Regions from separate parts of the Paenibacillus sp. 2TAF8 genome, predicted to be linked through region 1. Evidence: riboswitches for the same ligand, from Rfam matches in the RefSeq annotation. Region 1 holds a riboswitch; each other region holds the start of a gene.

Region 1 (7,967 bases):
ATGAAAAAACACGCCAGCAAGAGGATTTGCGGCGTGTTTTTGGTGTGTTCTGCAGAAAGGTAAGAGGAATGATGGGGTTTATGCTCTATAAGCGTGGAGACCCGCTCCGAGCATGTGGAAGCTGGGGAATAATGACTTCATAGACATGGAATTGGGGTGCATATGTGATTCTGAAGAGGAAGTGCTAACGGTAGTCCATTCGTTTTCGAGGTCTGCGGTCAGGCGAGACAGTAGTTCCCGAGTAGCAGTTTCACTTAGAAGTATAACTTTGCATGCTTCAGATACGCATGCATTCATGGCTGAATGCAAGTAACCGAGAACCGCCTCTTCGACGGGGATGTCGAGGTGGTGGTTGATCCAGGCGTGAACAGTGGAGAGGCAGCCAACCGAGTTGTATTTGGCGAAGATCTGTTCAAGTGGGCTAAAATCGATCCAGGGGTGCAAAGCTCGAGAGAGTTTAATTAAACGTTTGCCTATGGTTGTTGCTTGCCCTCTCAACTCAGGAGGGGTCCGTTGTATGTGCACAAGTTTGTCGATTAAGGCAATTCTCCAAGTATCCTTATGATCAGTCGCGGCATAGATTCCCTTGATGGCCATTCCTTCGAGTCGCACGAGACTTGGGTGTAGCTGGCAACGCATAAATGATTCGAGGTCTTCGGCTGTCCGAATGGTGCCTTCCTTGATGTGGGCGTCTATACCAAAGAAATGGGTGAACCCTCCCACCTGGACAGAGGGGTCAAGCAGTTTGGTGTAATCGAGCAACTTATTCCCACGGTTCACGATCTTTCGCCTCCTGTGGTTTATTGTGTTAGGTTTTATTACGCGTTTTTAGTTTTAATTAATTTTTATGTGTGAATTCGAATTATATGATATATATATTCACATAATTATCCTTGTTTTGTCAATCTTTTGCGCAAAAAAATAGATTTATTATATATAACATGTTTATTGTGTTAATTAATATAACATTTTATCTGATGTGAATATGAAATCATTTGTTTTCAAATGACAGCTCTTTTTTGAGGAATCAGATTTAATGATATGTGCTTTCTAAGGAAATATGACTGAATTTTGTGCAGATTATAGGCAACCAGAAAGGGGGAGTGCATAGCTTAATGTTAAAACGTTGTAAGATGAGAAAAAAGTAATAAAGTGCTTTACTTTTTCGTGGTAATCCGGTATAATTAATTCTGTTGCCGATAATTTACGACATGCGGTCGTGGTGGAATGGCAGACACGCTATCTTGAGGGGGTAGTGGGCGTATGCCCGTGGAGGTTCGAGTCCTCTCGACCGCATTATATGAAAAGTCCTTGTAGATCAAGGGCTTTTTTTATTTATTTACTAAACATATATGGACATTTTTGCAGGTCAAACTTGTCTCTGAAAATCTTTATTTAGACTGAGGTGATTTACTGACAAAATTAATCGATTCTTGCGCCAGAAAAGGCGTTTTTTTTATATTCTTAATTAACTACCATTATATATAAATTTATTGTATAATGGAATTGGTTGTAAATTTTGATAGAAGGATGGGATAAAAATGAGGCTTAGAAAGTTGATTACGGTCCTTTTAACTTCAATGTTATTACTAACTCTGTCATCATCAGTTTTTGCTAGCGAGATAACACCTACAGCGATAGGAATAGGAGATACGAGGGATGACGCTATTTCGTTAATCTTTGCGAATGGTAGCAATAGGGCTGAATATTCACTATTCTTGCAGAACAATAGTGACCAAGACTGGTTTAAGTGGACAAATACTACTGATAAAACACGATTTGTTAGAATTGAAAGCCTCAGTGAAGACAGAAGCATAACAAACAGATTAGGAATTCAATATGATTTTAACAATGGTTATCTTTCTACTCTAATGTATGCAGATACATCAGGAATAAGCTCGGGTCATATTATGAATATTGTACCAGTACCTCCGGGGGCCACTATTTACATGGTAGTAGACGCTCCAACTTTATATGGTGTACAGCAATATAAATTATTCTTTTATGATTTTGAAAGTCTTTAAAGCTATAAGACCGTCATTGCTGATGCGGGGATGGTAGTGAGGAGAATTACAGTTATCTGAAGGGAAAAACATTCAGGGGATCGTGAAGTACGGAACGTATCACAAGGAAAAAACAAGGACTTTTCAGCGAGCTATCGGTAAAGAAGAGAAACTGGACTTACAACGAAACGTCAGATACATGGACTTGTGCAGCTGGACAGACGTTATATTTTCGGTATGAAAGTCGGACGGTGAAGGAGAGCGGCTACCCGATTCTGACACGTCATTACCTGAGTGAGGATTGTAGCCAGTGCCCCCTGAAGGGCACATGCACAAAGGCTCAGGGAGACCGGGAAATTGCATTTAGCTTGACCTACATGCGGCAAAAAACGAGATGAGAGAACGTCTGCGTAGCGAAGAAGGATACACACTGTCGGTTCGGCGAATGATCGAGCCTGAAAGTGTGCTTGGGTAAAATAATCGAGGATTCCGAAGATTCCTGCTTCGTGGCTTGCAAAAAGTAAGCTTGGAAGTCGGGTGGCCTTGCCTTACCCACAATCAGCTCAAAAAAGCAACAATGACGGAAAAACGTAAACGGGACCAAGCAGGATAAACCTCTGCTTGGTCCCGTTTGAACGTATCGGTGTTCAATCTCTTCACCGATGTTCGTTTTTAAAGGCTTTTGAGACAGCGCTTATTACTGAGAGAGAAGAAATCAGTATGGTCTTTATTGATATTCGCCATCATACCCTAAGTGGCATGGCGTACGGCTTGATGGGGCACAAAAGAACAAATAGGCAATATAGATGAACAATAGCAGCCTTGCAAACAGATCTAGACTACATTAAGAGTGGAATGGATGCTATCCGAATGGTATATCAAAAATATAAAAAACCATCCTGCAGATTGGAGTAAATCCTGACCTCATTGCTTCCGGATGGTTTGTTTATTAATTGTAAAAATAGATTTATTTGAGCAGTTTCTGAATATCTTCTTCAATTTTGTCTGGAGTGGTCTGCGGGGCATACCGCTTCACAACTTTACCATCTTGATCGACAAGGAATTTGGTGAAATTCCATTTAATCGCTTTGGAGCCGAGCAAGCCTGGCGCTTCTTTAGAAATATGCTGGAAGAGTGGATGAGCACTGGAACCATTGACGTCAATTTTCTCAAACATAGGGAAGCTTACGCCATAATTCATCTGGCAGAACTCCGCAATATCATCGGAAGAGCCTTTCTCCTGCGCGAACTGGTTGCTTGGGAATCCAAGCACTTCGAATGGAGCATCTTGGAATTTATCCTGCAGTTCCTGCAAGCCTTTGAATTGAGGGGTAAGACCACATTGACTTGCGGTATTCACAATCAACAACACTTTGCCGCGATATTGGGACATTTCAATCTCTTGTCCACGGAGAGTGTTTACTTTGAAATCATAGACTGACATGGGGATTGCCTCCATCCTATTATTCTTGATATATTTATTATATTTTAAGCAATTAAATAATGCAAAACTTATTTTGGTTTATCGTTGTTATGTTCATTCGCTAAGTCGGAGTTCCGCATAGGTGAGGAATACACGAATTAATTTTCGTGCGGCTGAGAATTAGATAGCTTGGATGAGATGGATGGCGTATAACCTCATTGTAAGCGTTATTATTAATGATTATTGCCGGAAATCTGACGATTCGGTGATCTGTGTGCACTTTACATGATCATGGCACGGGTGTATGATTCATATCGTAATTTGAATTTTAATTAAATTGTACATGAAAAACGAAACAAACGATAATATCGATCGATCTTTTACTCAAGATGTACGAACGATGTTTTAATCGCTGAGTTTCCATTCGTAATGAATGGAAAACGGGGGAACCAACAGGATGTGCTGTATTACAGCAGCAGTCATCTATGGGGTGAATTTTCCGGTGACAGCTGGAAATAGGGCGACTCTCGCGTCCGAATCCGTCAGCTAACCTCGTAAGCGTTAAAGGGAGAGGCAACAAACCGCACGCTGGTTCATGGCGCTTATGCCATGGATTATTTAAGAAGCGTTTCGGAGGCCTTGGTCCCCACGCTTCTTTTTTGTTGTCTTTTCACGCCAAGGGAGGAACGAATGATGGATACAGAGATGATTTTGGTAACGGCACCGAACGAAGCCGGACGTAAATTTGTTAAATTGCTGATGTACAAAAAAATGCCTTTTGCCGTTCTGACGAACAGTGCTGGTGAGGAACGCAAGCTTCGCCGGATTGGCGTAGAACACGTCATTCGTATGAATACGGCAGCGGCTGAGAAATGGTTTTTGCCGCAGGGAAGTGTAGGAAATGTATTTATTTTTGAAAACAGTCTGAATTTGACCTGCCGTTACCTGCAGATTTGCCGCTCGTGGACATCGAAGTCTTTGTGTGTGATCACCGAGCAGAGCCATCCTAAAGGGATTTATCGGGGTATGGGAGCAGATAAAATTGTATATTCGTTGAATGGAGAAGTCGGCTTTCTTCTCAATAGTTGCAATAAACCGCAAGCTGAAGTGAGCAGCTTGTGATTGAGATTGATCCAAGGTAAGACGCCTGTTATAATTGCAGGTATAGACTAACGGAATTTGAGGAGACTCATGCTTGTCGTGGGTCTTCTTTTTTTTATGGAAACAGTACGGTAGTATAGAAGCGAGGGGCGACCTGTAGCTTACGAGGAGGAATCAGCGTGCCGGATATTGCCGGATTGAAGTGGCTGTTTTTTGATGTGGGGGATACGCTGGTGGATGAATGGGAGCCAGTAGATGATATTATTGGGCAGTTCGTTCGTGAGGCTAATGATTACGGCTATCCAGTAAAGATCGAGGCGGTACGAGAACTGTTTGCTACCTGTTACCGTAATTATGAGCAGTGGCCTATGAAAGTAGCCATACGTACATATATTCATGATGAAGATCACCGCATTCAGATTCAGAACAAGCTCAAATTCCATAAAGAATTGGAGCAACCTTTTCCTTCTGCAACCAAGGTGCTTGAACAGCTTTCGCAGCACTATCGTATTGGTATTATTGCCAATCAGAGCCCCGGGACTGAAGCAAGGCTGGAGAGCTACGGACTTCGTAAATATGTCCATGTTCTCGCCTGTTCGGCAGAAGAAGGGGTGTCCAAGCCTGATCCGGAGTTGTATGCGGTTGCTCTGAAGCAGGCTGGATGCGCGCCCGAAGAAGCGGTTATGATTGGTGATCGAATCGATAATGATATTATGCCAGCACGTCGTTTAGGCTTACGCACCATTCGTATTTTGCAAGGGTACGGAAGGTTCCAGCCAGAGCTTTCGGATGGCGAGCGTGCAGACTGGACAGTGGAGTCTCTGGATGAATTGCTTCCATTACTTATTGCTGATGGGGATACGAGCGGATCTGTATGAGCATGAGGTTAGATCCGGCCCGAGTTAAAGGTATAAATGGCTGGAGCTGGTTAAAAATAAAGGCATGAAAAGGCTGATGCGCCCGGTATGAGGATACCGTGGCACATCAGCCTTTTCAATGGCATTCTAAGTTAGAACTGAATAATGGTCTGGACAATCAAATACACATTCAGCACTACGATAATAACGGCAATAGACCAAGATACGATTTTGAGCCACAGTTTATTGACAAAAGCCCCCATACGTTTTTTGTCACTTGTGAACATCACAAGCGGTATGACGGCAAATGGCAGTTGCAGGGATAGGATGACCTGACTCAAGATCAGCAACTCTTCTGTGCCGCGCTCACCGGCAATAGCAGTGACGATGACAGCGGGGATGATGGCGATCAGACGCGTGACCAGTCTGCGCAGCCAAGCCGGGATACGGATATTCAGGAATCCTTCCATAACGATCTGTCCTGCGAGCGTGCCTGTAAGGGTAGAATTCTGACCGGATGCGAGCAAAGCTACACCGAACAGGACACTTGCAATGGTTGTGCCAAGCAACGGAGTTAGCAAATGATAGGCATCGGATATCTCTGCTACCTGTGTCATGCCAGCGCTGTGGAATACAGCTGCAGATACGATCAAGATGGCCGCGTTAATGAACAGAGCTAGCGTCAAAGCAATGGTTGAATCCATCGTGGTGTAGCGAATAGCTTCTCTTTTGCCCTGAGTCGTTTGCTCAATCTGGCGTGTCTGTACGATGGATGAATGCAGATACAGATTGTGCGGCATAACGGTAGCTCCGATGATGCCAATGGCGATGTAGAGCATGGCCGGGTTCTGCAAAATTTCGGTGCTAGGAACGAATCCGTGAAGAACACCGCCCATATCAGGTTTCGCCAAAAACAGGTCGATGCCAAAACAGAGAGCAATGGTTGCCATTAGCACGATAACGAGTATCTCCAGCGCACGGAAGCCTTTATTTTGCAGTACAAGAATGAGTAACACATCCACTGCGGTGATGATTACCCCATATAACACGGGGATATTAAACAGTAACTTAAGGGCAATTGCTGAGCCGATGACCTCAGCCAGATCGGTAGCGGCAATCGCAAGCTCACACAAGATCCATAACATCACAACGACGGGGGCACTGAAACGCTCACGACATGCTTGTGCTAAATCTCGTCCGGTGACAATGCCCAGTTTGCCTGCGAGGGCTTGCAACACCACGGCCATCATATTTGATATAAGAATGACAGATAATAGGGTGTATCCAAATTTCGAGCCGCCTGCGATTCCAGTAGCCCAGTTGCCGGGGTCCATATAACCGACAGCGACAAGATAACCTGGACCGACAAAGGCAAGGAACTTTTTCCACCAGGCTGCATTTTTGGGTACTTTCATGGAACTGTGTGCTTCTCCCAGCGAAGGAGCCATTGCTGCTGCAGAGGAATACTTGCCGGATGTGGAGTTGAACGGATTCTTTTGACTCATACATGGATCACCTGACTTTACATTAAGATGTGGTCGACTTGTAGCCGAAATGAAATTCGTTTTAGGGTGTGCTCTGGCACAAATACTGCGACAAATGAATGTGATGAAACGACATTCCATATATCTAAAATTTTATGTTCGCATTTACATTGTACACCCTCAATAATTTTTGTCTAGTGCAACTTTTATGTATTCGGACAAGAAAAGAAATGGACGAAGGTTTTTATTTTTAAAGTGCCTCTGTATATCGTACCCATTTCGTAAAAAGATACGACTTTTACAGGTTGTGCATGAAATGCAGTCAAATGTAAAAGCTGATAAAGCGGACAATCTTGCGTTTCAAATCGAGCCAGAAGTTTAAAATGAATTGTAGGCACATAAAACTTTAGTAGCGAAGGAGAGATTCTGATGGAAGCTTTATATACAGCAACAGCAACGGTAAAAGGTGGACGTACAGGTTCGGTGGCTTCTTCGGACGGCGTACTGCAACATGATCTGAAAATGCCGAAAGAATTGGGCGGCGCTGGTGGAGAAGGCACAAATCCTGAGCAACTATTTGCAGCTGGATATGGTGCGTGTTACGAGAGTGCTCTGGCTAACGTTGCTCGTAAAGCAGGCGTGAAATTGGAAAACGTCGTTGTAACCAGCAACGTATCGATCGGCAAAGATGCTACAGATGATGGATTCAAACTGGCGGTGCGTCTGGATGTGAGCATGCCGGGAGTAGATCACAGCCAAGCTGAGGATCTTGCTCGCAAGGCGCATGACTTCTGTCCTTATTCCAAAGCAACACGTGGTAACATTGATGTTGTTTTGAATGTAGTTTAGTAAATACGAAAACCTGACCTGTTTTTTTGCAAGTCACTGCTTGAAGTAAAGAAGCGGGGTATTTAGTAAATACCTTATGTTCAAGCACACAAACCCTGCTGGTAGCTCAGCAGGGTTTTGTTTTCCAACCGAACGATTAGACACAAAATTAACCTGATCTAACTATAGGGGAGGATTTTCCTCGTCTTAGCGCGTACTCTTTTACATAACAGTACAGTCACTTCATGCCACATATTCCATAAGGGGGAAC
Region 2 (7,967 bases), on a different contig from region 1:
TAAAGGTGAAAAAAGAAAACCTTCCATCGGTGGGTTCACACCGGGAAGGTCATGGAGAAATATAAAAAGGTTAGAATTAACGATTTGGATAATTCCATTATACCTGTTTTTCTTATTTTGCTACAGGTGCAGGGATTTCGGAAATACATTCGTTACAAACGATTTTACCTTTGAAGTAAGTTACGTTCTCAGCGTTACCACAGAAGATACAAGCTGGCTCGTATTTTTTGAGCATGATGCGCTCACCATCAACGTAGATTTCCAAAGCATCTTTTTCGCCAATACCAAGTGTACGACGCAATTCGATTGGAATAACTACCCGTCCCAGTTCATCCACTTTTCTTACAATACCTGTTGATTTCATCATTATAATCAGTGCTCCTCTCAGCTAACTATCATTGTCATTATTCGACATAATTTTATGTTTTATGATACTCATCATACCAACGATTCCCAAAACAGTCAACCTTAAAATTAGCTTAAAATATAGGGTGTTTTTCTTAAGTTTACTGGTGGTAAGGGATTAAGAGCAATTTTTCGTATATGAACATCCATGTAAGCTTTGTCGATTTGGAAACCGACAAAAGTGCTTTATTCGACAAAATTCGTCATAGTGTGTCGAATCTTTGTTGGGAAATGAAGCTGGAAGCGTTATTCTTTAAGGCAAGAGAACATTATAAAAGGAGTGAATCGAAATGGAACATCGTCTGACAGAAGAAAAAGTATTTAAAGATCCGGTACATAATTACATTCATGTGCAAGAACCGATTATATGGCAACTGATCAATACACCTGAATTTCAGAGGCTACGTCGTATTCGTCAACTAGGGACATCTTATCTTACTTTTCACGGGGCAGAGCACAGTCGCTTCTCTCATTCCCTAGGCGTATACGAGATTACTCGCAAAATTATCTCTCAGTTTGAACGAAGTCACTATTCCGACTGGCCGAAGGAAGAAAAGCTGGTGACATTGTGCGCAGCCTTACTTCATGATCTTGGACATGGACCGTTCTCTCATTCTATTGAAGAGGCTTTTGATATGAATCATGAAGATTGGACATGCCGCATTATCAAGGGTGACACCGAAGTAGGGGCGATTCTAAGACGATATGCTCCTGATTTTGACGAGAAAGTGGCTTCAGTTATCCAGAAGACGTATGATAAACCGATTGTCGTAAATCTGGTGACCAGTCCACTTGATGCGGACCGAATGGATTACTTGCTCAGAGATGCCTACTTTACAGGAGTAAATTATGGCACAATTGACCTGGATCGCATTCTTCGTATGTTGCGTCCGTTTCATGGACGAATTGTAGTCAAAGAGTCTGGCATGCATGCTGTAGAAGATTATCTAATGTCGCGCTACCAGATGTATTGGCAAATTTACTTCCATCCTGTGACACGCAGCTCCGAGATTATATTACGGCAAATCTTCAAACGGGCAAAAGAACTTGTGAAGCAAGGCTTTCCATTCCATTTCATGGTGGAGCCACTGCCAAAACTGTTTCTTGGAGAAATTTCAGTTGATGAATATCTGCAGCTTGATGAATCATTAATTCAAACAGCTTTTATGCAGTGGCGTAAGGAGGACGATTCTGTTCTGAGTGAGTTATGCGAACGTTTTATGAATCGCAGGTTGTATAAGTATGTGGAACTCGAACAGATGGATCTGGATATGATCGAAGAAATTCGGGAAGCGTTTGTAAAAGCAGGACTGAATCCCGAGTACGATCTTGAAATTGATTTTCCAACGGATAATCCGTATGATGTGTTTCGTCCAGATCAATCCATGGATAAACAAATTCTTTTGCTGGATCGGCAGGACAAGCTACATGAGTTATCAGAAGTTTCTGATATTGTGCGTTCTATCAGCGGACTTCATCTGGGCAAACATCATCTGTACTATCCGCAAAATAAGGTGGATGCTATCCTACATGAATTACCGTCCTATATACGCCCCTATTTTCTGTAATCATGAGTAATGCAGCCGGGTGAAACATTTTGATACTAAAAGACTTTCTAAGAGAGCTATTTTACATGATACATTAATCTGCTTTAATGGGGAGGATGTGTAGATCGACATAATTTTGTAATCTGTGTGAGTAAATATACAGTTTCGCACACCTGTTCTTGCAAGATGTTGATTTGACTTTTTATTTTTCTTCTATATATAGTAGCTTGAGCATTGAAAATGAAAACAACTGAAATGATTGCTTGTCCCAATCAATTTATGATGGAAAAAATAATTTTCGAATTCAAGTACAGGAAATAATCTAAATTTAACTTTCGACATGAAGGGAGAAATAAAGAGAATGTTATTCGACACACATACACATCTCGATGCACCACAATTCGACGAAGACCGAGAGGACATGATCCAGCGGGCCATTGATGCAGGCGTTACTCGTATGATCAACATTGGCTTTAATCGGGAAACCATTCCGACAACGTTGAAATTGGCTGAAACGTATGAATTTATCCATGCAGCTGTAGGGTGGCACCCGGTGGATGCAATCACGATGCAAGAGGGGGACCTGGAATGGATTGCATCATTGTGCAAACATGAAAAAGTGGTAGCTATCGGTGAAATTGGTCTAGACTATCATTGGGACACTTCGCCGAAGGAGGTACAGCACCGCGTATTACGACAACAAATTGCTCTGGCACGTGAATTAAATATGCCCATTGTTATCCATAATCGGGATGCTCATGAGGATATTGTGCGTATTTTGCGTGAAGAGAAGGCTGGGGAGGTCGGCGGTGTGATGCATTCCTTCTCAGGCAGCTGGGAAACAGCGAAAATGTGTCTGGATTTAGGATTCCATTTGTCCTTTGGCGGACCCGTCACATTTAAGAATGCAAAACAGCCTAAAGAGGTGCTAGCCAAAGTGCCGATGGATCGATTTTTCCTGGAAACAGACTCCCCGTATCTGACACCCCACCCTTATCGTGGAAAACGGAATGAGACAGCGCATGTACGTCTGGTTGCCGAAGCAGCTGCGGAAATTAAAGGCATTTCGGTGGAGGAAATTGCTGCAATAACCACCAAAAATGCCATGGAACGTTTTGGGATTCGGTAAGAAAACGAGTAAATCAGGTGAAAAAGGGAGTTATAGAGAGGTAATTTGCCCTTAGCCTCGAATAATTGAAGAATATTACAATATTTTAACCAAATATTTAGAAAAACGTACTTGATCCACGCTTTACAACATGCATCAAAACAGGATATCATCTTTTCAGTGAATTGTTGTGCGGAAAATTGGACAGATGTTCGGGGGATGAACAAAGGGACACTTTCCGATTAAACAACATTACTTTCATGAATCAATCTCGCTGAGTCTCCGTTATCGGAGAGCGGGGGAACCAATAGGGCTTAAACATCGGTGATTTAAGCCGGTGCGCATCGTTCGCTGACCCAAAAGCAGCGGAATGTTCTGCGAAGCCGTATTTGATTTCTTCTTTGGGTCTCGGGGTGAATTCAAGGGCATCCGCCATGAGCGGGTGGCCTAAGATAGGGCGGCTCTCTTTCGCCCGAACCCGACAGCTAACCTCGCAAGCGGAAAAAGAGAGGCAACCTCGTGCATGAATTTCCGATATTCAAAATTATTCGGAAGCCACGAAAGGGTCTCTTACACTCTTTCTTTGGCTTTTTTTGTTTTGAATAAAAGAAATATTGTCATCATACGGTAGGTATTCAGGAGGATGACATCATGTTGCGAAGAGGGGTTCATGGTGCAGAACCGGTCATTATCTCTGATCTGTGTTCTGTAGAAAATTTGGTATAGTCGCGTCAAAGACATCATGCATTACTTTAGACGGCGAGGCTATGAAGGAGGACGGAGAAGTGGGCATATTCCAACCAGAAGAGACCCATGAGTCACGATCATCCAGTAAGTCTTTCGCGTTGCGGTGGAAGCATGAGAACTTGCGTCAAATGGCATTGATCGCGATATTCTCAATTGCGCTTGCAATCATGATCTTGTTAGTCGTTTACGGTCAGGCCGGGAAGCAGGTATCACTGGTTATTGACGGCAAAGCTCAGATGGTAGAGACTCGTACAGGAATGCTTCAGGAAATGTTAGAGGAGCAATCAATCACAGTCAGCCCTCACGACAAGGTATCCATGCCCATGAACGGGGCAATTACCGACGGAGACCGAATCGTTATTGAGCGGGCCGTTCCAGTTAAAATCACGGCAGACGGAGACACCAAGACTCTTTATACAACCGATTCATCGGTACAGGGTGTAATTCAGCAATCAGGTATTGAAGTTGCAAATCATGATAAAGTGTATCCAGCGCTCGGAACCGCAATTAAAGCGGATATGAAGATTCGTGTAGTGCGTGTAACAAAGCATACAGTGGATGTGAAACAACCGATTGCTTATAAGGTTGTGAAAACGGCAGACCCGAGTTTGTTCCAAGGGGATAACCGTGTTGTAGTGAAAGGCAAGGAAGGCACAATTGTGCAGCATATCGAAAAGGTATTTCAAGACGGGGAACTGGTTTCCAAAAAGATGGTGGGTAAAACGGTCGCAGCCAATCGTGTAGATAAGGTGATCGCTGTAGGTACGAAGGCGAAGCCGGTTGTGAAGGAATCTGAAGTTCAATTGGTATCGGCCAAAACTTCAACCACCAAAACAGCAGTAACGACGAACTCGAAGAAAACATCTGCCTCGGGCAGCAAGGTGATTACGGTCTCCGGGAATTCTTTTAAGTATTCTAAAGTTTTGAAAAATGTATCGATGACTGCCTACTCTTCTGAAGAGCCGGGTATTGGTACAAAAACAGCTTCCGGTACTCGTGTAACGGAAGGGCGCACCATTGCGGTTGATCCCAAGGTCATTCCAATCGGCTGGTGGGTATACATCGAAGGCCTCGGCTTCCGTCGTGCGGAAGATACAGGTGGTGCTATTAAAGGGAATAAAATCGACGTTTATTACGACAGTGTGAAGCACGCCCTGAATTTCGGACGTAAAAAAGGCAAAACGGTCTATGTGATTGGTCCAGTAAAGCCTGAAGCGAACTAAAATCGTTTTACTTTGAAATGGGAATGCTATAAAATAGTGCATGAATGATTCATGCGGAATATGCGGCGGAGGGGTCTGAATTCAGTCTCCTCCGCCGTTTGGCAGAGAAGAGGATATTCCTCTTCTTTTTGCGTTAGAAAGGAAGAAACGGAACATGATAAAAGAAGTGATTGTTGTGGAGGGTCGTGACGACACGGTAGCAATTCGCCGAGCGGTTGAAGCGGATACGATTGAAACCGGAGGTTCTGCCATTAATCAGCGTATTCTGAAAAGAATCGCACTTGCTCAGGAGAGACGTGGTGTCATCATTCTGACGGACCCGGATCATGCAGGGGAGCGTATTCGCAAAATTATCGCCAATAAGGTGCCTGGCTGCAAGCATGCTTTCATTCCAGAGGCAGACGCAACGCGTAAAGGGGATATCGGGGTAGAGAATGCTTCACCGGAAGCCATTCGTCATGCACTCGCTCGCGTACATACATCCTATGAGGGTGCACCTAGTCTAATTGATTGGGAGGATCTGATCGAAGCGGGATTGATCATACATCCGCAGGCAGCCGCACGTCGTATGGAGATGGGCAATTTACTCGGTATCGGGTATTGTAACGGCAAACAGTTCCACAAACGATTGAGTGTATTCCAGATTACAAGAGAAGAGTTCTCCACTGCATTAGCGCAAATTGAACGTGAAGGATTGTGAGCATATGAAGGACATGGAGCAAACCATTGAAATAGCAACACCGAAACGTACCAAAGAAATTATTCAAAAGCATGGATTCTCCTTCAAGAAAAGTCTGGGCCAGAACTTCTTGATCGATCAAAATATATTGAATAAAATCGTGGGCGCAGCCGATTTGGACGAGACCAAGGGTGCGCTGGAAATTGGTCCGGGTATCGGAGCGCTTACAGAACGTCTCGCACGTGTAGCAGGCCCTGTTACAGCCGTAGAGATCGACCAGCGCCTGATTCCGATTCTCGGGGAGGTCATGGAGCCTTATCCTAATGTGCGTGTTCATCATGGAGATGTACTCAAGCTGGATCTGGCTGAACTGTTTGCCACGGACTTTGCTTCGGTCGAAAAAGTCAGCGTTGTAGCAAACTTACCCTATTATGTAACGACACCAATCATGATGAAGCTACTGGAAGAGAAGCTGCCGGTAGACAGTATCGTGGTTATGATTCAGAAGGAAGTGGCTGAGCGTATGGCGGCCGCACCAGGTTCCAAGGATTATGGAAGTCTAAGCATTGCCGTGCAGTATTACAGTATGCCAGAACTGGTCTGTGTGGTTCCGCCTACCGTGTTTATTCCACAGCCGAATGTAGAGTCGGCGGTAATTAAACTGAAGGTGCGTGAGCAACCGCCAGTAGAGGTCCCAAGCGAGAAGCATTATTTCGAGGTTGTACAGGCTTCTTTTGCCCAGCGGAGAAAAACGATCTCCAACAATCTCAAAGCTCGCTTCTTCACGAAGGAGAACAGAGAACAGGCGGACCAACTGCTGGAGAAGGCAGGTATCCAGCCTTCACGGCGTGGTGAAACATTAAGTCTGCAGGAATATGCGACCTTAAGTACTGTAATGTGGGAAGCGGGGGTTCGCGGCGAGCTTTAATTTCAATGAACCAATCCGGGTCTCTGCCCATACGATAGGGTAGAGGTGATAATGGTGATGAATATCGGAGACTTGGTCGTTCGGAAGTCATATGGTGGCGATGTGACCTTCCGGGTAGAAGGACTACAGTCGGATGCTGCGGTAATTAAAGGGACCGAGTTCCGGCTGTTGGCAGACTCCCCGGTGGACGATTTGATACAGGTTCCTTACGAACCACAGAGCGCAAAAACGCGTCAGGCACACATTAAAGCCCATCAGACGCTCTCACGTTTGCAGCAGAACCGAATGGAGCAGGCAGAGCGTAACCGGGAAGGGCTGATGCAAGAATGGACTGCTCAGCAGGAACCGGCGTATTTTGAAATGCCTGGCAAGGTGTTACATCTGGATGGTGACCCAAATTACTTGAAAAAAAGTATGAACCTGTATGAGCAACTTCGTGTTCCTGCGGAAGGACAGTATGTACATGAATCAGCCATGGCTGATACGTTGTATCGCCTGCTGCCCAAAGTCCGTCCTGATATCGTCGTGATCACGGGTCATGACGGTGTGCTAAAAACACGACAGCCTTATGATCTTTACAGTCTGGGAAGCTACAAAAATTCACAAAACTTTGTCTCGGCCATTCAGGTTGCAAGGCAATACGAGCGTCATCTGGATGCGCTGACGATTATTGCCGGAGCCTGTCAGTCTCACTTCGAGGCACTGCTGCGTGCCGGTGCAAACTTTGCCAGTTCGCCAGGCCGAATTCTTATCCATGCGCTTGATCCGGTTTACGTGGCTGCCAAGGCTTCCTTCACGTCTGTTCGCGATACCGTCAATATGACTGATGTATTGAATAACACCATTAGCGGCATCCAAGGTGTAGGCGGTGTGGAAACCAAGGGGAGCTACCGAGTTGGTTTGCCGGGACTTAATGATTTATCTACACTAAAGGTGAATCCATCCGCAGTATGATGATGAAGTTATCTAAAGGTTTAATCCCGAATCAGAAAAGCCCGTTTGAGGGCTTTTTTTATTTGCGAAAAAATTCATTGACAACGACTTTTTAGTGCTGATATAATATTTAGCTTTGATTTGACAGTGACTGTAAAATACAGTATAATGGACAAGAAAAGAGGTGGACGTCCACAATGGCTAAAAATACGCTGTTGGATATCAAACGCAATCTCGATGCACATATTGGTCAGAAAATTACGCTGCGGGCTAATGGTGGCCGCCGTAAGACGATTGAGCGTACGGGTGTATTGGAAGAAACGTACCCTTCTGTTTTTATTGTAAAGCTTGATGAAGAGCAAGAAACCTTCAAGCGAGTATCATACAGTTATGCGGA
Region 3 (7,967 bases), on a different contig from region 1:
ATATTATTGCGAACGGAGACGCTGCCCGCGGTGTCATCAAAATTATCGAGCGTTCCGGTGCAGAGCTTGTGGGATTTGGTGTGGTGGTCGAGAAGTGCTTCCAGGCTGGTGCCCGCACGATCCGGGAGCAAGGGATTCCAGTTGAGGCGCTTGTCCGTATTCGTTCACTGAATCATGGCACCGTGCAATTCGACGATAATGAAATATGACATTTTGAAGGAAATAGGGCCTAATTTTTGAACTATGACTTTGCATGGACGCCGATTTCCTTTATAATGAGTTTATGTTAGGGAGAGGAGGCAACACCATGGGGAACCAACCGGCAACAGACCAATTTTTCATTGATAAGCTGGCGGAATCGAAAGTTCATTTTGAACGTGCCCTGGATTGTAAACATACGGAATTCGATGACCTTTATCCCTATATGATTGAACATCCTCAATTTTTCTGGTACAAACGCTATGTTGCCTGGTCAGAATTACTGACGATTGTAGGCTTGTGTGAAGAGTTGTCCTTCTCTTGGAAAGAACAATTTACACCGCACCAAGTGGAGTACCTTGAAGAACGTGTGATGTCCGCCAAAGTGCTTGATTTTTGGTTCGAGAAGAACGACAGCAAAGAGCACGCGCAGCGGTAACTCTCAGTCGGGACATTTTTTTCGAATGACATGACAGTCCAATACAGTCACGTGAGACCTAAATGATCTTTCATTTAGGTCTCTTTTTGTAAGTAATTTGAATATAGGAGTATGGACATGATTAGTGATACAGAGTTGGATGCCCTGCGATTGTCAGGGGAAAAGGTAAGAGTGGTTCGCGATGAGCTTGAGTCTAACGATGTAACGGGCATCGTGGTAGCTTGGGATGATGAACAAGTGTTGATCCGCAGGCAGAATCGCCGTGTTGTGAAGCTGGATCGGTCATACCGTTATCAGCTGTTCAGTGAGCCGCGTCAAAGTGCCCTCAGTGAATAAATGACATGAGTGCTTGCTTAACGGCATGCTTTCTTTACTAAAGCGTATTTCTTCAAAACAAAATGTTTGGATTTACCACCTAGGCTTAGCATATTTGCGACACACGCGAGAGAAGATAAATACAGTGAGAGTGGAAAAATTCGCTGTATTTACAGCCGAGAGGGTGTGCTTAAAGCTATGACATTGATGAATGATAAAGTTCATGCTTATAAGGATCAGATTGGTGCATTAAGTGATGTTCTCCCAGACGTGGTGAAATCATATCATGAGTTTACGGGAGAATGCTTCCAGCCTGGTGTGCTTGATGCCAAAACGAAGCAGTTAATTGCATTGGGTATTGGGTTGTTCGCTAATAACGAAGTGTGCACGTTTTACCATGTAGAGGAAGCTCGCTCCAAAGGTGCGACTGATCAGGAAATTATGGAGACCGTGGCTGTCGCTGGAGCAGTAGGAGGCGGACATGCCCTGTCACAGGGAGCCATGCGTGTTCAGAAGGCACTGCATTAGTTTTAATGTCTACATCGAAAAGGAGGTTCCGGAACAAACCGGAGCCTCCTATTTATTGTTACATTTTATATCGAAGTGGAGTGGGACTGACTAGATGTCTGCTTAGAGTTTTCCCAACATCTTGTTATACATAAATTGTCCTGTCACTCGTCTTGCGGTTACATAACGGTCATTAAAATACGGATTGGACAACTTGGTGATGCTGACACCTTTGCTACTGGAAGCATGTGCGAATTGACCTCCGCCTATGTATACTCCTGTGTGTGAGATGCCTTTACCTGTTGTGTTGAAGAAGACCAGATCTCCTGTGCGAATCGTAGCTTTGGAGACGGGTGTCCCTGCTTTCGCTTGTTGTTGCGACGTACGCGGCAATTCAATGCTGTATTTGTTAAAAAGATATCTCATAAACCCGGAACAATCGAAGCCAGCCATAGTTGTGCCGCCCCATTTGTACGGGATGCCTGTCATATTATTAACCACCGTATTAATTGTGCTTGCCTCTGTGCTTGTTGCCCCGGATGTAAATAGTACAGCAGCTCCAAAAATGGAAATGATCAGTTTTTTCAAAATCAATGTTCTCCCTTCGATGCCTACGGAGTTAGCTAAGGGTTCGGTAGAAGGTTCCCTATATTTCCTATGTATAAGAATAATTCACCCAAAATGGTTCCCCCGTTTTCAATCCTGAAACTCGGCAAATGAATAATTAAGTTTTTGTAACTATTTGAAACTATATTGCATAAATGCGTAATTGTCAAACCTGTTTAAAGCACTTCATTTAGCGTCAATGTTAGCGGAATTATCATTTTTCGTCATAATAATGTTTAAAAGAGGGGGTAAAGATTACAAAAAAGTCATTAATGTTTCATCAGAGAGAGACCTGGATATTAAACAAGTTTGTCAAGAGCTAAAAGTGTTATTCCTATATGTTAAAATAAAGAGAAGTTTTGCGTTTTGTTGCATATATTGACAAAAGTTTATTTATTGCATATCATACAATTAATAAATACAAAATTTGTATTTAAATTGTTTTCATTGGAATTTGTTTGGTTGATTAATCAAATTTGTGAATTGGGGAGTGTGTTGTCTTGTGAAAGCAAAAAAATTAGTAACATTTGTACTGGCATGTTCCATGGTATTCTCCGCAGCAGGAATGGCTGTCCTTCCTGTACCAACCGTATCGGCAGCTGATGCTTCCGGTACAACAGCYAGTCTGTCCGATATTTTAAAAAATCAGCGCCCGGATGGAGGCTGGAGAAAAGATTACAGTCAGACGTCAGGTGAATGGGCCAAATCAACGATCGATAACAAAGCTACATACTCAGAAATCAGAAGACTAGCAAGTGAGTTCAAAAAAACAAATGACCCGCGATACTCGGCTGCAGCGATCAAAGGCATCAACTTTTTGCTTAACATGCAGTACTCCAATGGCGGTTGGCCTCAAGTCTATCAAAGCTCCGGCTATCATAAACATATAACCTATAATGATGACGCGATGATTAATGTATTGTACATGCTGGATGAAGTCGCAGGACGTAAGGGGATCTTTTCCTTTATCGACAGTTCTCTCGCAAATCGCAGTAAAAATGCCGTTTCCAAAGGAGTGGATGCCATCCTGAATACCCAGGTAGTATCGGGTGGGAAGTTAACGGCATGGGGACAACAACATGATTCCAGTTCACTGAGACCAGCCGGGGCCAGAATCTATGAAGTGCCTTCATTAACGGCAGGTGAGAGCGTAAACATTGTGAAGTTTCTGAAAACGAGACCGGCTAATTCAAGAATCACTGCATCCATCAAAGGTGCCGAAGCCTGGTTTAACAAAGTGAAAATTACAGGATATCGGTATGAGAGAGCGAATGGGGATAGCCGAATTATTGCTGATTCCAGTGCATCACCGATCTGGGCCCGTTTCTATGAACTCGGTACAGACAAACCGATCTTTGTGGGACGTGATGGCGTTGTGAAATATAAGCTGAGCGATATTGAAAAGGAAAGAAGAGGCGGTTATGCATGGTACGGCAACTGGCCTTCCAAGCTTTAGAAAGTTCTCTTTTTGACTGGATATTCTAATAAGTCCACTGGTGCCTGAAATATAAGTTTAATCTATAGCAGGCCTGATCAGTGCGAATCGGTTACATATCTGATTCGCACTGATTTGTGATGGATAGATATGTGTGTTGACATGTTAAACTGCGCATGGTATATTATTTCTTGTCGCCGATAATAATCGGAGAGACACAATATATGCGGTCGTGGCGGAATTGGCAGACGCGCACGGTTCAGGTCCGTGTGGGCTAACCCCCCGTGGAGGTTCGAGTCCTCTCGACCGCATCGCATAAAAAGGTTCCTCAGATTAATTTCTGAAGGAACCTTTTTTATTTTTCTGAGTAGACTTATAATTTCTTTTCTTGATTAAAAAAGCCCTCAGTTCCTTCCATGCCAACATTGGGCAAGGTTCTGAAAAGAGGGCTTATTGCTTAATTCTTATTGATTCACAGGTTCGGCAGTGGGTTCAACGGTAGGTTCAACAGCAGGTGTAACATCTGTTTCAACGTTAGTCTCCATGTCTGTCAATGGAAGTTCAATCTCAAATTCGGACGCAATGTCCTCTTCAGAGATAAAGTTCGTACCCGATAGATTAGCTACGAAAGTGGTTACACTTCGTGCTGGGAGCTGTGCGGTAAACGCACGGTTAGAGACATTAATTGCAGGTTGACTAGCCAGGTTCCGACTAGCGTCTGTTACCCAAGAAGATACGCTGGAAGCATTGCCGTTCTGCAACACAAATTTTTGGTTAACAGCAGATGTACCGCGGTTAATCGCTACGATAACCACTCGGTTATTGCCTTTGTACGCAGAAACGAAAGTGTTTGTATCCGGGTTTTTGGAAGCATCTACTCTGACATAGCCTGGGCGAATGAATTTAGAGAAATGAGCCATATTGTATCCGCGCTTACTGATCGTACCGTCTTCCTTCATTGGTCCATATGATCTGCGGATATACCACCATACATAGGCTTGAAAGTCGCCCTCCACCATTGCATTGTGCATGTGGTAGGAGATGTCGAGCGCTTCCGGCCAGCGGTCAGCGGAATTGTTGTCACTGTTCGGATAATATACTTCAGTCATCCAAAGCTCTTTGCCAGCGCCCTTCTGTTTGAAAAGAGGATAGGCAAAATTGTTGAACTGTGTTCCATACAAATGTGCTCCCAGAATGTCCATGTTAGCAAGTGCCTGTGAATCATTCAGGATTGGGTCGGATATGTTTTTCAAGTATTGGAAGGATTCTGGAGCCATGACTTTGGCACCTTGAATGCTACCTGCATTTTCTTTCATGAAACGAAGAATCTCTTGCGGTGTCCACCAAGTCCATTCATGAGCGTAATCCGGCTCGTTTTGAACGGAAATGGCATACAGGTTCACGCCGTTATTTTTCATATAAGTTACAAAATCATTCAGATGTTGCGCATAAGCAGCGTATTTGTCATACCGTAATCGTTTTGCATTGGGATCACCGTTTCGATTAAACGTTTCAACCATGCTGCTTGGAGGATTCCAAGGCGATGCAAACACGATAGCTCCCTTTTCAATCGCACGTTTGGCTGTAGCCAATTCACGAGACCAGTTATTCCGATCCGGGTCAACCCAGATTCGGAGCACGGAGAATCCCAGTTGGTTCTGATCATTTCCGAAAGCGGTTTCACGTTGTGCTGCCGTTAAGTCACCAATCCAAGCGGGATGGTTAATGCCGCCGAAGCCACGTATTACTTGTTTCTGTGAGGATAAGTTAATGTTGGCGTCACTCGCTGCGGATACGTTCGTTGGGGTTAACATCAATGGTAGTGCTGTTAAGCAGGCTAACATAATGTTGACTGATTTTTTAAATTTGAGATTCAACTTCAATGTGCTCACTCTCCTCGGTATAATTGACTTGCGTAAGCTTGGACAAGAAATGTAAATTCCTCGGTATAGCTTCGAAAAGGGTGGGGCATCACTTCCTCTCAATGTAGAAATGTGTTTAATGGATAACTTGGCTAAAAATCTTTGTTTTGTAAATTCTACTATATTATTCCTGTTAAAAATACCTGATATATTGCAGTTCTTTGTAATTTTTTATATTTTCATGACATTATTGCTATTTTCATAGCAGAATGACCTTCTTCGGAATTTATGTCAGAGCGGGAAACAACTTAGAAGGAGAAGGGGGGGGGATCATTCAGAGCATGTTGCTCCCGAGGCAGATAGAAGTCAGTTGATTCAAACCAAGTATATTGAGCGTTTAGCTCGGGCATTAAACCGTGAACGAAAGAGAGAAACCTCTGATTTTTGAAAAGCGGATCATTTTACTGAAACGTTAAGGGTTCCATTGTAGGAAAACTTATGGAAATTCAGAATGTAAAGCTTGCTTTGATGCAGGCTTTTTTGTGTTCCAGTTGTCCTAGAATGAATTGGGAAAGGCAGCTTACATATAAGTGCCCATGATATCAAACAATGAGAACAACACGTTAGAGGGGGTTGCAGGGTATGAAGCGAAATAAAAGAAAACAGGGCTGCCTGGGTGCACTGAGATTTCAATTTTGGATCTGCTTGTGTGTCGTAAGTGTAGTCATTGGAACAGGCGGAACTGAAGTTTCTGCCATATCACCGGAGACGACTTCATCAACTGCTTCTCAGCTCAATCGACTGGCCATTATTATTGATGATGTCGGTAATGATATGAAGGGTACGAAGGAGATTTTGGATATGCCTGTGAAGCTGACTGTTGCCGTGATGCCTTTTTTGCAAACAACGAAACAAGATGCAATCGCTGCGCATGAAAAAGGGATGGATGTGATTGTACACATGCCGATGGAACCCAAGAAGGGAAAGCCTGAGTGGCTTGGACCAGGGGCAATCACATCCAATCTGACGGACGAGCAGGTTCGGGAACGGGTGGAAAAGGCTATTGATGATGTGCCCTATGCCATTGGCATGAACAATCATATGGGTTCCAAAATTACTTCCGATAAACGTATCATGTCTATTGTGCTGGATGTATGTCTTGAGCGAGGTCTATTTTTCGTTGACAGCCGTACGAATTTTCGTTCCGTAGTTGGTGAGCTTGCCGTAGCCAAAAATTTGCCGCCCGTGGGCAATGACATTTTTCTGGATGACCAAAATACGAAGGCACACATTCGCAAACAGCTTGATCTGGCTGCGAAGCATGCGGTTGACAAGAAAAGCTGCGTTGTCATTGGACACGTGGGGCATACAGGCATGAACACCTCTGCCGTGATTCGCGATTCAGTCTCCCGCTTGCAAAACCAGGTTCAATTCGTAGGCATCGGAGAGATGGTACGAGATGTATGGCACTGGCAGGCCGCACCTAGGCTACCGACAGATAATAAATAATACCTTCGGCAATCGACTGGGCAATCCGTTTTTGTTCTGCGGGATCATTGATTCTCGCCCGGTCGGCTGCATTGCTCAAAAAACCGGTCTCCACAATCACTGCCGGCTGTTTCACATAGTTCAACATGTAAAACGTCTTGCCCCATACGACGTCACGATGCGTTCCGCATAAGCGGTTCATGGCATCTTGAATCGATTGTGCCAGCAAATAACTACGACCCTCTTTCTGGTGAAGCACTACAGGGCCATGAGTAGCCGAACGCGGGCTCCAGTTGGCATGAATACTGACGACAATATCCGTGCTTACTTCTTCACTAAGGCTTTTGCGCTGTGCGAGATCTCTTATATGACGTGAACGGGTATTCAACCAGCGGTTCTCGTCACTGAGCGCGTAGTCGCCAAGACGGTTAATGATGACCGCGTAACCTTTGCTGCGAAGCAGCAGATAGATCTTTTGACTAATCGCTAAATTGATATCTTTCTCTAAGATACCTGCTTCTGTTGTGCCGCCATCAATACCGCCATGCCCAACATCCAGCAAAATAACGGGTGCTGCAAAAGCATGATGGCTTGAGCGATAAGCATCTCCATCGGTCATCGGCATGATGGATGGCTGATTGGCAACCGGATCATGCCCAATCAGCGCGGAAGCGAAGGAGATACCGGGAAGAGAATAGACACTGATCAGCAGCGCGGTAGAAACGGTCAACAGCAGCTTATACATGGAAACACACTCCTTAACAAAGTTGGTATCCAAGTTAAAAGTGAGACATGATGGATACCTTTGGCATTAGACTGTGCAATTCACATCATTTCATACGTTGATTGCAAAAAAATGTTTAATTCAATCACATCTTGCGCACAATAGAACTAACGTTACTTCACGAATGTGCGGAAGAAAAGGAGGCTGCATCATGGCTAAAAGTGATGAGCTTGTTAAATATATTACACAGCGTGTGGTGCATTATATTGACACCCCGAAGGATGAGCGGAAAGAACGGAGAGCACAGAGCAGAAGGAAAGAGCCATGGTCGATGAAATGGTTTGGCATGATACCGTTCGCAGTATCTCTGTGGGTGGCAAAAAGAAAAAAAGA
Region 4 (7,967 bases), on a different contig from region 1:
CAGAAATACGCGGATACGTTCAAAACCAATGGCCCTTCAACCAAGCAAGTTGCGCTAACTTTTGATGATGTGCCTGATCCAAGATTTACGCCGCAGGTACTTGATGTATTAAAAAAATATAAGGTTCGCGCTACCTTTTTTGTTGTCGGCAGTCGTGCGGAGAAACACCCGGACTTGGTGAAACGTATGGTGAAAGAAGGACATATCGTCGGCAATCACAGCTACAATCATCCTGAATTCAGCAAGTTATCGATGACTGCCTTTCGCAAACAAATATTACATACCGGCGATATTATTCACCGTCTGACAGGATATACGCCCAAAATGATTCGCCCTCCGTATGGGGACATTAACGAAGAGCAGTTGCGGTGGGCCGCAAAACAGCATTACAGCATCGTGAATTGGAATGTGGATTCTCTCGATTGGAAAGGACTATCCAAGGAAAAGGTAAAACATAATATTCTCAGCGCAGTGAAACCCGGTTCCATCGTATTACAACATGCTGGCGGCGGTACAGGTTCGAACCTGAAAGGTACTGTAGATGCGTTGCCTGAGGTTATTGAGGAATTGCGAAACCGAGGGTATGAACTAGTTACCTTGGACGAGATGCTTAAACTGCCAAAAGAGAAACACTGAGTGAAAAACAGGGTGTCCTCTGCGTCATCATGAATCATGCCTACCATGATGACGCAAGAACACCCTGTTTAAGTTAATACTCCACTCAACTTATGACCCAAATCCATTAAGGGGAGGGTTTAAGCCTTATTTTAAAATGTACAATTCAATATCCTGAAAACCAAACGAACTTACAAACTGTTTGCTTCCAGGAATGAAGATGTCGATGCGATTCCCCTTAATCGCGCTGCCTGCATCCAAAGCAGTTGCTATGAAAGCCTGTTTAGGCAACCCTGGATGTGTATGGCCAGTCACCAATACCTTTGTTCCAAATGGAATTACCTTTGGATCCACTGCGATCGTGCCCAATTCGAGCGGGTTACCAAAATAATCAACAGGGCCCCATCCACCATTTTCGGAAGCATCCGCGGAATATGCTGTTGCTTTAACATTCAGCGTTTTGCTGTAGTCAAGTGTCTTACCCCAAGCTTGTACCACTTTATTATCCGGATTCACGTCAAGGCTTGCAGTTGTAACCGTCGTTTCCTGCGACTTCGCTTGAACCGGTGCTGCTACGGCTTTATTTTCGTTACCCGGAATGGTAATTTTCAGACCACCATAGATGTTATAAGGTGAAATGTCTTTATTCGTTTTGATTAATGTGTTCATATCAATGCCATATTGCTTGGATAAGGTGAAGAAGGTGTCCCCTTCTTTGGCCACATGAACGGAATCCGCGTGAGCTGGAACGGCTTGAATGAATAAAATCGATGTCAGTAGTGCGATGGCAGTTTTGGCTAAACGTTTCTTGTTATACATGGTCTTCCTCCCTCATGATGCCTGCGAAGTTAGTTGTCGGATTCGGATGGAGGAGCCCACCCTATAGGCTTACTTGACATGTTGAAGCAATATGTATTCCTAATTCACCCCAAGCAGTATGTTTATCGAATAAATAAACCTATCTGCATCGTTACGTCCCCCGCACTTCCGCTTCGGAAGTTTCGGCAGACTTGAATATATCACAATTTTGTAACCTTAAGCTGTAGTAAATGTTTCCATTTGGCGTTTTGATATGATAATCAGGTAACAGAAACGTTACTTTCCCACATCACCTATCATACTAAAACAAAATAGCGTTACCGGATTATTTGATCCGATAACGCTGTTATCCATTTGATTCTATATATAAGATTGGATGAATTAAAGTACCTTTGCAAGAAAGTCTCGTGTACGCGAATGTTTCGGAGCTCCGAACACCTCATCAGGGGTGCCTTCTTCGACGATAACCCCGCCATCCATAAACAGAATCCGGTCGCCCACTTCACGCGCGAAACCCATCTCATGCGTTACAATAACCATCGTCATTCCGCCTTCGGCAAGCCGTTTCATGACTTCCAACACTTCTCCGACCATCTCTGGGTCAAGAGCTGATGTTGGCTCGTCAAACAGCATAACATGCGGCTGCATGGCGAGTGCTCTTGCAATCGCAATCCGTTGCTTTTGTCCGCCTGACAGTTGATTGGGATATACATCTTTTTTGTCCGCCAAACCAACTGTCTTTAGAAGATCCTCGGCTATTTTGTTTGCTTCATCCGTGGATTGCTTTTTCACCTTGATTGGAGCAATCGTAATGTTTTGCTGAACAGTTTTATGTGGGAAAAGGTTAAAATGCTGGAACACCATGCCCATCTTCTCACGCGTAGCATTAATATTATGCTTGGGATCGGTAATCGACACGCCTTCAAAATTGATCTGTCCCGATGTTGGCTGCTCCAGCAGGTTAAGACAGCGCAAAAAAGTACTTTTCCCCGAACCCGAAGGACCAATAACTACAACGACCTCACCCTTGCCAATCGTCACGTCAATGCCTTTCAGAACATCATTTTTACCATATGATTTGTGTAATTGTCTAACGTCTATCACTTGCACCCAACTTCCTTTCCAATCGTCCGAGCAGCTTGGACAAAATAAATGTCATGACAAAGTATATCGCTGCTGCAATAATGAACGGGTTAAGACCCTGGAATGTGAGATTTTTAACGACACTTGCCTGATACATAATATCCACCATACCGATAACCGAGATAATCGATGATTCTTTGATGATCGTTACGAACTCGTTACCGATAGCTGGCAAAACAGCCTTGAAGGCCTGTGGCAGAATAATGTAACGCATCGCTGCGCCTCYGCCCATCCCAAGTGAACGAGCTGCTTCCAGTTGACCACGATCAACGCCTTGAATACCGGCGCGGAAAATCTCGGCGAGATACGCACCACTGTTAATGGAAAGCGTCATAATCCCTGCCTGAAGTGCCGAGAAGTTAATACCAAAGGTTAAGGACACCCCGTAATAGATAATCATGAGTTGTACCAGCATTGGCGTACCCCGGATCACCTCAACATAGGTAGTACCAATCCAGCGGAGAATTGCCATATTATGAAGACGGAACAGGCAGATGATCAGCCCGATAATAACTCCGAATAATACACCCAAAGCCGACAGCAGGAGTGTGTAACCGATACCTGTCGCATATAAACCTTTGTACTGCCAGAACAGTTGAAAAATATTTTGAGACTTGTTGACTTTATCAGCCATCAGGAGACTTGCTTCCGTAACCATTTGGTTGATTTTATCTTCACTTTTCAAGCGATCCAAGGTTTTGTTCACAGAGGCTAACAGCTCTGTATTGCCCTTACGAATCCCGACAGCTGCCTCAGCCTGCTCTTCATCTGGAACAGCTGCAGCAAGACCGATAATGTCATCCAGATACCCAGCAGCTACAGTATCTTCGACAATGGCTGCGTCAACACGTTTTGTTTGCAGTTGAAGCACGATGTCGGAGATTTTATCCAGTGAAGTTAGCTTTGCTCCTGGAATCTTTTGTCCAATCGTTTCTTGGATGGATCCCTTCTGCACACCGATTTTGACATTTTCCAGTGCTTTCATGTCTGGATATTTGTCCTTGTCGACATTGCGAACCATAATCACTTGTTTGGATCTATAATACGTATCTGAGAAATCAATGCTTTGCTTACGCTCATCCGTCGGTGTCATGCCCGAGACGACCAAGTCTACACGGCCACTCTGAAGCGCGGGTAGTAGTCCGTCAAAACCCATATCCTCAATAACGAGCTCGGCTCCGAGATCCGCTGCAATTTCTTTGGCAATTGCAATATCAAATCCAACGATTTCGTCTTTGCCATTGATGACTTTGTGGAATTCATACGGTGCAAAATCGGCACTTGTCCCTAGCACCAGTTTTTTACCGCCTGAGCTGTTGTCAGTCGTTCCACTCGCCAGCGCCGCAGGTGCAGCCGCCGTAAGAAAAAGAAGGAACGTTAACAGCATTACGGTATAACGACTTATTAATTTCAACCTTGTTCTCCCCTTACAATGCTATAATTACGATTACATACTGATTCGTCAGTCATGTTGATGACTGAGTCATTATAAAGTACAATGCATGATTATGCAATGCATTTTCAAGATTGAATCTTGACTTGTTTCTGAAAAAATACTGCAAACATGTTATAATCATTAAATTATTTTCAATTTGCCTAAGGAGTTAAGCTATGACAACCAATAAAAATCAGATCTTTACCGTTATTGATCAATATGCTTCCCGTTTCAAAGACATTTCATCATATATTGGAGCCCATCCTGAACTTGGCAATGAAGAATACTTGGCCTCCGCCCGTTTAAAGGAAGAACTTTCCTATCATGGATTTGTTGTGGAAGCTCCGATTCTTGGATTAGATACAGCTTTCATCGGAACTTACACTTCAAGCAAGCCGGGCCCGACGATTGCATTGTTATGTGAATATGATGCTTTGCCGGAAATTGGTCATGCTTGCGGACACCACTTAATCTGTATGATGAGCCTCGGGGCAGGCGTTGGCCTGAAAGCCATTGTGGACGAAGTCGGCGGAACGATCAAGGTGTTTGGTACACCTGCTGAGGAAACACGCGGGGCTAAAGTTCCGATGGCGGAAGCGGGGTTATTTGATGATAGCGATGTTGCACTTATGGCGCATCCGTTCTATGCCTACGAAAAATCAGGCAGTTCCCTCGCTATTGATGCTGTGCAATTTGAGTTTCATGGCAAATCCTCACATGCGGCAGCCAGTCCGCATGAAGGAATTAATGCACTCGATGCCGTCATTCAAACGTTCACTGGAATTAATGCCTTCCGGCAGCAAGTAAAGAGCAATGTTCGTATTCATGGAATCATTAACAGCGGCGGACAGGCTGCCAACATTATTCCGGACTATGCTTCTGCTCAGTTTTATGTACGTGCAGCCACACGTAAAGAACTGAATGTGCTGACCGAGCGGGTCATTCAGATTGCACAAGGTGCTGCACTTCAGACCGGATGTAAACTCGTGACATCCAACTACGAAACATCCTATGATGAGATGGTTACAAATGAGACCTTCTCTGACGCGTTCAGTCAGAATTTAATGGAACTTGGCATTCCGCAGGAAGAAATCGTCAGTGGAAACGACCATGGCTCGATGGATATCGGTAATGTCTCTCTGAGATGCCCAGCAATTCATCCTTATATCCGTGTTGTTGATGAAGTTCATACGTTGCACTCCATTGAATTCCGTGATTTGGCGTTGCAAGAACGTGCTCTGGACGGCATGATTTTGGGAGCCAAAGCGCTCGCTGCTACAGCTTATGATGTTTTGAGCAAGCCTGAACTACTACAAGCCATCCGTAAGGAATTTGAGCAATTCAGTCGCTAAAACTGCTTTTTTTCGATCACAGATACACCGAACCATCTTTAAGTAAGAAGGATCGCATGTGATTCAGGGATATATTTGGACCGCATTGAATGATGTCATTCAAGTCCGGAATCCAAACTTCCCATTTTTTTGTAATATCAACGTAATAACAAAAGCCGCAGCTTTTAAACTGCGGCTCTCCATGCATAAATAAAAGCTTATTCTTAGATCACATGAATTCGACGATAAATATCCATATATTCCTCCGCCGATACATCCCAGCTATATTCCCCACTCATTGCATTTTTAACTATTTTCTTCCACTCATCCGACTTACGATAGAACTCTTCTGCACGCCGAATGGTATTCATCATGTCATGTGCATTAAAACTAGTAAATGAGAAGCCGTTACCTTCTCCTGTGAACTCATTGTAAGCTTGAACCGTATCGTTTAGTCCCCCTGTTTCCCTTACCAGTGGTACACTTCCATAACGCAATGCCAGCAACTGACTGATTCCACACGGCTCAAATTTGGATGGCATCAGGAAGATGTCGCTGCCTGCGTAAAAACGGCGAGATAACCCGTCATTGAATGTGATCTGTGCTGACATTTTTAGTGGATAACGATTAGCCGCCTCTCTGAACCAATGTTCATAAGCTGAATCTCCAGTCCCCAGCACGGCGAATTGAATGTCATCATAGTAGAGCAGTTCATCCAGAACACGGCATACCAGATCCAGTCCTTTGGAATCAACAAGCCTGGTTACCATGACCATCAAAGGTGCGTCTGGACGAACCGGAAGTCCCAGTTCTTTTTGCAATTCGATTTTATTCTCAATTTTTTTGGACAAGCTTGATCTGTATTTGACTGCAATTTTGTTGTCTGTTGCCGGGTTATAACTTTTGGTATCTATGCCGTTCACTATGCCGCTGAAGCGATCACCGAGCGAACTCAATAGTCCATCAAGTCCATACCCATAATACGAAGTCTGCACTTCTCTGGCATAGGTTGGGCTCACCGTTGTCACATGATCAGAATACACAATTCCTGCTTTTAAGAAATTGACATTCCCATAATATTCGGCGCCTTCCATCGTGAAATACCGATCATCAAGTTCCAGAATTTCGCTGAATAACTCGTGTGGGAATACACCTTGATACAACAAGTTATGTATGGTGAACACCGTTCGGATCCCACTATAGAAGGCATCATGCGCATAGTGAGCTTTAAGAAGTAAGGGTATCATACCCGCATGCCAATCATGTGTGTGCAGGACGTCCGGCTTGAAATCAATCTGCGGAAGCACCTCAAGTACAGCACGGTTGAAAAAAGCAAATCGCTCTCCATCATCCATGTACCCGTAGACTCCGTCCCGTCCAAAGTAATACTCATTGTCTACAAAATAAACGGGTATCCCGTCAAATTCCAGCATTTCAATTCCACAATATGCTCTACGCCATCCCAAAGGCACATCCGTAACAAGGACAGGCTTCATCGCCTCTTTGTGTTCTTCGGAAATCCCTTTATATTTTGGCAAAATCACTCGAACATCTGCGCCGTTTTTCTTCAAAGCCTGTGGAAGTGCACCAATCACATCTGCTAGTCCGCCCGTTTTAATAAAAGGATGTGCTTCGGCCGCTGCAAATAAAATATTCATGCCTTTGTCCCCCTATCCGTTTTTAACGTGCTATTCTCTTTTTTTTCTATATTTTTTTCTGTCTTTTTTTTCGATTTCACGGAAGCGCTACCTTCAGCGATGGGCTCCGTTTTCCGACGTGTATTCTTTTTTAAAATCACGATGCTGAGCGGTGGTAAATCCACTTCCAAGCTGTTTGCATGCCCGTGAAATGGAATTTTTTCTGTAGGGATCTGCATATCATTAGTTATCCCTGAGCCACCGTAATCCGAATGATCACTGTTCAAAATTTCGGTATACATACCGGGACGCATGACGCCAATCCGGTAACGCTCCCTTTTAACTGGTTGAAAGTTAATGAGCACAAGGAGTGTATCCGCAGGTTTTTTTCCTTTGCGAACATATGAAATGACACTTTGGCCTTGATCATCCGGAGTGATCCATTCATAACCGTCAAAGGAATGATCAAGCTCCCATAAAGCTTTTTCACGAACGTATAGCTCGGAAAGCTCACGTTCAAACTTGTGCAGGCTTCGATGACTGTCATAATCCAGCAAAAACCAGTCCAGTTGATCCTCATCTTTCCATTCGATGAACTGGCCAAACTCTCCACCCATGAACAACAGCTTTTTGCCCGGGAATGTCATGAAATAACCGAGGAACGCGCGCATACCTGCGAATTTCTGCTCATAACTTCCTGGCATTTTGTTCAAAAGAGACTTTTTACCATGTACCACCTCGTCATGAGACAGAGGAAGCACGTAATTTTCAGAAAAGGAGTATACAACCGGGAAAGTCAGCAAATGATGTTTGGAAGGACGTTCATGAAAATCAGATTCCATATAGTCGAGCGTATCATTCATCCAGCCCATATTCCATTTGTAGTTAAAACCAAGACCACCCTTGTCCACTGGCATGGTGACCATTGGCCACGCACTGGATTCTTCGGCCATCATCAAAGCATAAGGAAAATATTCAAAAACAGTT

Evidence for each region. Region 1 has a riboswitch for cyclic di-AMP ahead of AB4Z30_RS11890 (hypothetical protein). Riboswitches for the same ligand answer to the same signal wherever they lie in the genome.
Region 2: it holds a riboswitch for cyclic di-AMP, as region 1 does, so the genes downstream of both, AB4Z30_RS26165 (ubiquitin-like domain-containing protein) here and AB4Z30_RS11890 (hypothetical protein) in region 1, are expected to answer to the same signal.
Region 3: it holds a riboswitch for cyclic di-AMP, as region 1 does, so the genes downstream of both, AB4Z30_RS22700 (C40 family peptidase) here and AB4Z30_RS11890 (hypothetical protein) in region 1, are expected to answer to the same signal.
Region 4: it holds a riboswitch for cyclic di-AMP, as region 1 does, so the genes downstream of both, AB4Z30_RS14385 (3D domain-containing protein) here and AB4Z30_RS11890 (hypothetical protein) in region 1, are expected to answer to the same signal.

Annotation. Positions count from the first base shown of each region.
Region 1 covers NZ_JBFRFN010000006.1:390,558-398,524, forward strand. Annotated here, with positions in the region: gene AB4Z30_RS11865 (urease accessory protein UreF) at 79-780, opposite strand; tRNA gene AB4Z30_RS11870 (tRNA-Leu) at 1,214-1,296, shown strand; gene AB4Z30_RS11875 (hypothetical protein) at 1,542-2,024, shown strand; partial or broken gene AB4Z30_RS11880 (transposase) at 2,034-2,616, shown strand; gene AB4Z30_RS11885 (glutathione peroxidase) at 2,971-3,447, opposite strand; cyclic di-AMP (ydaO/yuaA leader) riboswitch at 3,827-4,002, shown strand; gene AB4Z30_RS11890 (hypothetical protein) at 4,117-4,548, shown strand; gene AB4Z30_RS11895 (HAD family hydrolase) at 4,707-5,405, shown strand; gene AB4Z30_RS11900 (Nramp family divalent metal transporter) at 5,537-6,832, opposite strand; gene AB4Z30_RS11905 (organic hydroperoxide resistance protein) at 7,298-7,717, shown strand.
Region 2 covers NZ_JBFRFN010000027.1:49,062-57,028, reverse strand. Annotated here, with positions in the region: gene AB4Z30_RS26180 (AbrB/MazE/SpoVT family DNA-binding domain-containing protein) at 113-367, opposite strand; gene AB4Z30_RS26175 (HD domain-containing protein) at 696-1,973, shown strand; gene AB4Z30_RS26170 (TatD family hydrolase) at 2,314-3,081, shown strand; cyclic di-AMP (ydaO/yuaA leader) riboswitch at 3,323-3,576, shown strand; gene AB4Z30_RS26165 (ubiquitin-like domain-containing protein) at 3,846-5,030, shown strand; gene rnmV (ribonuclease M5) at 5,185-5,730, shown strand; gene rsmA (16S rRNA (adenine(1518)-N(6)/adenine(1519)-N(6))-dimethyltransferase RsmA) at 5,735-6,637, shown strand; gene yabG (sporulation peptidase YabG) at 6,695-7,591, shown strand; gene veg (biofilm formation stimulator Veg) at 7,768-7,967, shown strand, end outside.
Region 3 covers NZ_JBFRFN010000018.1:102,320-110,286, reverse strand. Annotated here, with positions in the region: gene AB4Z30_RS22720 (xanthine phosphoribosyltransferase) at 1-209, shown strand, start outside; gene AB4Z30_RS22715 (hypothetical protein) at 308-637, shown strand; gene AB4Z30_RS22710 (hypothetical protein) at 755-973, shown strand; gene AB4Z30_RS22705 (carboxymuconolactone decarboxylase family protein) at 1,151-1,480, shown strand; gene AB4Z30_RS22700 (C40 family peptidase) at 1,583-2,047, opposite strand; cyclic di-AMP (ydaO/yuaA leader) riboswitch at 2,053-2,184, opposite strand; gene pelA (pectate lyase) at 2,568-3,521, shown strand; tRNA gene AB4Z30_RS22690 (tRNA-Leu) at 3,727-3,811, shown strand; partial or broken gene AB4Z30_RS22685 (carbohydrate-binding protein) at 4,118-5,344, opposite strand; gene AB4Z30_RS22680 (divergent polysaccharide deacetylase family protein) at 6,005-6,871, shown strand; gene AB4Z30_RS22675 (N-acetylmuramoyl-L-alanine amidase family protein) at 6,846-7,595, opposite strand; gene AB4Z30_RS22670 (YqzE family protein) at 7,786-7,967, shown strand, end outside.
Region 4 covers NZ_JBFRFN010000008.1:181,452-189,418, forward strand. Annotated here, with positions in the region: gene AB4Z30_RS14380 (polysaccharide deacetylase family protein) at 1-636, shown strand, start outside; gene AB4Z30_RS14385 (3D domain-containing protein) at 763-1,434, opposite strand; cyclic di-AMP (ydaO/yuaA leader) riboswitch at 1,437-1,632, opposite strand; gene AB4Z30_RS14390 (amino acid ABC transporter ATP-binding protein) at 1,816-2,538, opposite strand; gene AB4Z30_RS14395 (ABC transporter substrate-binding protein/permease) at 2,525-3,964, opposite strand; gene AB4Z30_RS14400 (M20 family metallopeptidase) at 4,189-5,364, shown strand; gene glgA (glycogen synthase GlgA) at 5,568-7,001, opposite strand; gene glgB (1,4-alpha-glucan branching protein GlgB) at 6,998-7,967, opposite strand, start outside.